Linked DNA regions of Priestia megaterium. The main gene of each other region encodes a partner of the protein of the gene in region 2 in a complex. Links are inferred from orthologs where the notes say so. Each region holds a gene or a part of one and is shown on either strand. Other genes may lie near its edges. The genes, in order: ptsP and LIS78_RS20460.

Region 1 (3,283 bases), 2.6 Mb from region 2 along the record:
ATAAAAAATATAAGTCTATGCTAGTTTCCCCTATTTTACTAGCCCCCATTCTTTTAATTGGCATCTTATTAGTAACGAATGGCTCTTATGATCATTATAAGCAAGGTGCCAGTGCTATTAGCTTTATGCTTGGACCAGCAACCGTTGCTTTTGCTGTTCCTATGTTTAAGTATTTTGATTTACTCAAAAAACATCGTGTTGAAATCAGCTTAAGCGTAGGGCTCGGCACGTTTGCTGCCATGATATCTTCCATGCTGTTAGCATTAGTGTTTCATTTACAATCAACGCTGGTTCATAGCTTAATTCCAAGATCGGTTACGATTCCTATTGCTGTTAATGTATCTCAGACGCTAGGAGGAGATCCGAATATTACCATTATGTTTGTGATTATAACCGGTGTAGTAGGATGTATGGTCGCTCCAAAACTGATTAAGCTCCTCGCACTTCACTCTTCTCTAGCAAGAGGTCTTCTTTTAGGAGTAGCTTCTCATGGGACAGGTACAGCAAGAGCTTTTGAATTTGGAAAAATTGAAGGTACTTTTTCTAGCCTTGGCATGATCGTAGCAGCACTTCTTACAATGCTGTTCGCGAATATGCTTCTGCCTACTATTTTCGCTTAAAAGATAAAAAAGGTGTGATCATATATGATCACACCTTTTTATTATCCAATATGAAAAGTTGATTTTACGAACTCAATAACTTCTTCCGTAGAAGACATTGATAGAATTGTATCTAAATGAGGTTCGATATCAGCTTTTGATAATTGACGGATTTGAGAACGAGCTTTCAGAATAGATGTTGCACTCATTGAGAATTCATCTAAGCCTAAGCCTAAAAGAATTGGAATTGCAATCTCATCTCCTGCCATCTCTCCGCACATGCCTACCCACTTACCTTCTTTGTGAGCCGCTTTGATTACCATATTCACTAAGCGAAGAATCGCTGGGTTATACGGTTGATATAAATAAGACACGCGCTCATTCATGCGGTCAGCAGCAAGCGTGTATTGAATTAAATCGTTTGTTCCGATAGAGAAGAAATCTACTTCTTTAGCAAATAAATCTGCGATTACCGCTGAAGAAGGAATCTCTACCATCATCCCTACTTCGATGTCTTCCGAAACTTGCACGCCTTCTTGTTGAAGTTTGGCTTTTTCTTCTAAAAGAATAGCTTTTGCTTGACGGAACTCATCAACAGTAGCAATCATAGGAAACATAATTTTCAGATTACCGTATACGCTTGCACGTAGAAGCGCACGAAGCTGTGTACGGAACATGTCTTGCATCTCTAGACATAAGCGAATGGCACGGAATCCTAAGAATGGGTTCATTTCTTTTGGTAGATTTAAATAAGGAAGCTCTTTGTCTCCACCAATGTCAAGAGTACGAACAACCACTGGTTTGCCTTCCATACGTTCAAGAACTGTTTTATAAGAAGTAAACTGCTCTTCTTCTGTCGGAAGCTCTTCGCGGCCCATATATAAGAATTCTGTACGATAAAGGCCAACGCCTTCGCCGCCGTTTTCTAATACGCCTTTTACATCTTCTGGTGTACCAATGTTAGCTGCAAGTTCAACGTGATGATCATCAGCTGAAACCGTTTTTTCATTTACAAGCTTAGCCCATTCAGCTTTTTGTTCTGCATACTCAGCGGCTTTTTTCTCGTAAGCTTTTACTGTTTCTTCGCTTGGATCAACGATAACTTCGCCATCTAAACCATCAACAATTACTAATACGCCGTTTTGAATGTCTTCCATAACTGTTTTTGTACCTACAACAGCTGGAATCTCCATTGAACGCGCCATAATTGCTGAGTGAGAAGTACGTCCGCCAATATCTGTTGTAAATCCTTTTACGAACTTACGATTTAACTGTGCTGTATCAGACGGCGTTAAATCTTCTGCGATAATGACAACTTCTTCTGAGATTAAGCTTGGATTTGAAACGTTTACACCTAAAAGATGAGCTAATACACGCTTTGTTACGTCACGGATATCAGCAGCACGTTCTTTCATATATTCATTGTCCATTGACTCAAACATATTAATAAACATTGCCGCTACTTCATCAAGTGCATGTTCAGCGTTTACATTTTCATTTGTAATTTTATCTTTAATTGGATTAATAAGTTCAGGATCGCTTAGAACTAATAAGTGAGCTTCAAAGATTTCTGCTTTGTCATCTCCAAGTTCTTTACGAGCGTGCTCTCTGATAATTTCAAGTTCTGATTTTGACGTTTCTAGGGCAGCTTCTAGACGCGCTACTTCTGCTTCAACTTCAGTTACTGATTTTTTTTCAACGGTTAATTCTGGATTTTCTAGACGAAATGCTTTAGCAATAGCAATGCCGCTAGAAGCGGCAATGCCTTGAATTTCCTTTGTCATTATTCGCCTAATCCTTCTTTGCTCATTGTATCTTCAAGAGCAGCAAGTGCATCTGCTTCGTCAGAACCTTCTGCAGAGATAGTGATTGTAGCGCCTTTTTGAATACCTAAAGACATAACGCCCATGATTGATTTTAAGTTTACAGTTTTACCGTTGAATTCTAAGTTGATATCAGAATCAAATTTGCTTGCTGCTTGTACTAAAGTTGTTGCTGGACGTGCGTGAATTCCTGAGTCTGCTGTTACTGTAAATGTTTTTTGTGCCATGTTAAATCAATCTCCTTTTTACTTTGAAATGTTAATAATATTTGCTTCTTGTTGAGAAACTTGGCCCTGCTTTAAGATATCAATTTTTTCATCAGCTTGTAAATTCGTGAAAATGATCGGCGTAATCGTCGATGGCGCATTTTCTTTTACAAAGTCTAAATCAATTTTCAATAGAGGCTGTCCTTTTTTCACTTCATCGCCTTGGGCAACTAAAGCTTCAAAACCTTCGCCTTTTAAATTAACTGTATCAATACCAACGTGAATTAAAACTTCACGTCCAGTCGTTGATTCAATACCTAAAGCATGTTTCGTCGGGAATAAGTTTACTATTTTTCCGTCCACTGGTGCAACTACTGTGCCTGTTTTCGGAATAATTGCAAAACCGTCACCCATTAATTTTTGTGAAAATACCTGATCTGGTACTTCCGATAAAGGTACCAATTCTCCCTCAATCGGTGAAACAATATCATTACCATTATCGCTTCCTACTTCAGATGTTGCAACAGGTTTTTCAATTGTTTTTGTCTCTTCTTTTGTGACAACCGGTGTTTTGCCATTCATAATGTCTTGAATTTGACCTTTTAACGTGTCAGATTTCGGACCGAAAATAGCTTGAATATTGTTACCAACTTCA
Region 2 (3,068 bases):
GGTGATCCACTGGGGCAGCAGCCTCTTCAGCACCTAATTCTTTAACAAAAGCAGCGTGAATTTTATTAACGAGACCGGTTCCAAAAATGATTTGAAACTGTCCTGAATTTGAAAAAGCCCCTTTTACATCTTCTATTTCATCCAAACCTTTTTGATCTATTTTGCTTTCATCTCGAATAACGAGGCGCAAACGCGTAGCACAGTGCTGAGCACTAGCAATATTTTCTTTTCCTCCTAAAAGCGGAACAAGCTTTTTAGCAATTTCTTTTACGTCCATCTTACTTCCTCCTTTTTGTATGTCATAAAAAAAGCAAGACCTAAAATACGCTTATAAAAGACATAGTTGTCCTTCATGCGCATTCTAGGTCTTGCCTGCTTTACCAGTCACAATCCCGATTATTCAATTAATACGCTTTCATTGTACTCAAAGCAACAATATTCGTCAATGTTTTTTTCTATATTCTTTGCTCTATTCGGCAAATGTGAAGCGTGATGTATCCTAACTCCGCTTCTGGAAAATTAATTTCGTACTCATCTTTGACAAATTGCTTTATCGTTTCGGCACACTGATACGATTTTTTATATTTGACTTTTAATACGTCGAGCATCTCTTCATCCATCTCATGAAAAGGTTCATTTTGCGCTAAACGATTTAACGCAAAGCGCAAGTGAGTCAGCAGACGCTGATAGGACATGCTATTTTCATCAATCTCCGTATTCAGCTCTTTTTTTATAATCGTAACCATTTCATTAATAATCGTTGTATTCATCATTAGCTGCTGCATTCCCGGTGAATTCAGTTTCGCCGTATGAATATGAAGCGCAATATATCCCGCTTCGTCAATCGGCATCGTGATATCTAGTCTCTTTTTGATATGCTGAAGAGCCCACACTCCTATTGCATACTCAGGCTGATAGAGAGATTTAATTTCATTAAGCAATTTATTTTGTATGGAAATTCCGCGGGCTATCCTTTCGACAGCAAAGGATAAATGATCGCTCAAAGCAATATGCACATGATGACTTAGCGTAGCAGAAAGCTGCTGCTCAGCATACGAAATGATTTCTTCCGCCACTTGAATATGCTCTTCAGGAAGGTTTTTTAATAGTTCTTGAAACTTTTCCTGTTCTTCTTTCATGACAAAGACTTTCTCCACTTTCGCAGCATTAATAAGGTCATTTTTACCTTTTTGAAAAGCGATACCGGGACCCATCGCAATCTTTTCAACTCCGCCTTCCTTAAAGACAACAGCGTTGTTATTTAACACTTTTAAAATCTTCAAATGCGCTCTCCTTTCTTAAAGGAAAAGGCTTTGCTTATTACTTCATCGTTACTTTTGCACAAGCCGTTTCGCCTTTTTGAACCGTCCCTTGAGCCAAAATTTCGAAACTTTCACTTGCATCACTATTTGTAATAACAATTGGTGTGATAATGCTTTTCGCTTTTTCTTGAATAAGTGCTAAATCAAATGTAATAAGAGGTGTTCCTACACTTACTTTGTCACCTTGTGCCACGTGAGCTTCGAATCCTTCGCCTTCCATTGCCACTGTTTCAAGGCCGATATGTATTAATACTTCCGTACCGGCTTCTGTTTTTAAGCCTACCGCATGTTTTGTATGGAAAAGCTGAACTACTTCCCCAGCAACGGGTGAAACAACTTGTCCCTCTGAAGGCTCGATTGCAAAACCGTCTCCCATCATCTTCTGTGCGAACACTGGATCTGGCACTTCGCTGATTGGCAGGATATTACCTGAAAGCGGAGCTAGAACGGTTGTTTCTTTTGATTTTGTCTTATTACCAAATAATTTTTTAAACATCTCAATCACCCTTTTTTAGATTGTACTTGTAGCATACCCCAATGATTCTGCAGAAAAACTTCCCCTATCCCGATGTTACGTTAACATGGTCATTATTTAACCATGCTTTTTTTGTCTTGTAAATAAAAATGTATAAGCGCTTTTATAAGAAGTACGTTCTCTATGCTGCACTTTATGTAACCCTTTACATATTTTCCGAAGGAGGGATATTGAATTTTAAACCTAAAAAAAAGCCCTTTTAAAGGGCTTTTGACATTAGAACGTTGACGCAACTTCTTTTGCTTTTTCAGATGCTTTTGCTAGAATATTGTCTGCTTCTGCTGGTGTGTAAGCCATGCCTTCTGCAACAACCAGTTGGAAATCTTGAACACCAATGAAGCTCATCACTGTACGTAAATAGCTTTGAGTAAATTCTAGCTCTGCCGCAGGGCCTTCTGAATACACGCCTCCACGAGCTTCTAGTAATACTACTTTTTTATCTGAAGCTAATCCTACTGGACCATTTTCAGTATATTTAAACGTTTTTCCTGCAATTAAAATGTTATCAATATATGCTTTCATTAGTGGAGGGAAGCTTAAGTTCCACATTGGAGCTGAGAAAATAACTTTGTCAGCTTGTAAAAACTGCTCTACTAATTCACCCATACGCGTTACTTTTTCTAATTCAACAGCTGATAATTCTTCACCAGCTCCAGCTTTTCCCCATGCCGCTAAAACATCTCCATCAATGAATGGAACTGTTTCTTTATACAGATCAAGCGTTGTCACTGTATCAGTCGGGTTTGCTGTTTTATACTCATCTAAGAAAACCTGTGCTAAACGAGTTGAAAATGATGCTTCATCAACCTGCGGATTTACTTTTACATATAATACATTTGCCATAAATGTCATCTCCTAAAAAGTGTATTTTATCATTAATTCGAGATATTACTAAACGAATTATCTTTAATTCGAGATTTATTATATAACGTCATTTTTTATGCGTCAACCTTTTCGCACAAAAAAACTCCGCAAGCGGAGTTTTATACACATTGAAATTCTCGAATTTGATTTACATCTACCCCAGCATACACCCAGAAAGATCCTGTCCAGCGATATCCTGCAACTGAGCGTCTGCCTACAAAGGTTGGGTAAAACCAGTAAGGTCGACCATTTCTCGGCCATATATAGGTGTATCGGTATAAGCACCCTGAAATAGCACCTGGATCAACAGCATAAAGTGATGGACCTCCTGAACCTAGCTTTGGTGT

What was found.
Region 1: the proteins of LIS78_RS20460 (region 2) and ptsP are in contact, whole or in part, in an NMR structure (PDB 2MP0), measured with the Escherichia coli proteins. The link is inferred for Priestia megaterium from one-to-one orthologs.

Annotation. Positions count from the first base shown.
Region 1 is NZ_CP085442.1:1,290,515-1,293,797, reverse strand. The notes cover bases 23-2,973. They hold ptsP (phosphoenolpyruvate--protein phosphotransferase), read right to left. Parts: upstream 2,384-2,973; coding sequence 662-2,383; downstream 23-661. Other genes in these bases: ptsG (glucose-specific PTS transporter subunit IIBC), read right to left, coding at 2,668-2,973; LIS78_RS06585 (phosphocarrier protein HPr), read right to left, coding at 2,383-2,649; LIS78_RS06595 (LrgB family protein), read left to right, coding at 23-620. In the rest of the region: more of LIS78_RS06595, read left to right, coding at 1-22; more of ptsG, read right to left, coding at 2,974-3,283. UniProt on the Escherichia coli protein: General (non sugar-specific) component of the phosphoenolpyruvate-dependent sugar phosphotransferase system (sugar PTS).
Region 2 is NZ_CP085442.1:3,932,768-3,935,835, forward strand. Bases 70-2,805 are described here. They hold LIS78_RS20460 (PTS sugar transporter subunit IIA), read right to left. Parts: upstream 1,819-2,805; coding sequence 1,321-1,818; downstream 70-1,320. Other genes in these bases: LIS78_RS20450 (sucrose-specific PTS transporter subunit IIBC), read right to left, coding at 70-277; LIS78_RS20455 (PRD domain-containing protein), read right to left, coding at 456-1,283; LIS78_RS20465 (FMN-dependent NADH-azoreductase), read right to left, coding at 2,074-2,700. Outside these bases: more of LIS78_RS20450, read right to left, coding at 1-69; LIS78_RS20470 (transporter), read right to left, coding at 2,841-3,068. UniProt on the Escherichia coli protein: The phosphoenolpyruvate-dependent sugar phosphotransferase system (sugar PTS), a major carbohydrate active transport system, catalyzes the phosphorylation of incoming sugar substrates concomitantly with their translocation across the cell membrane.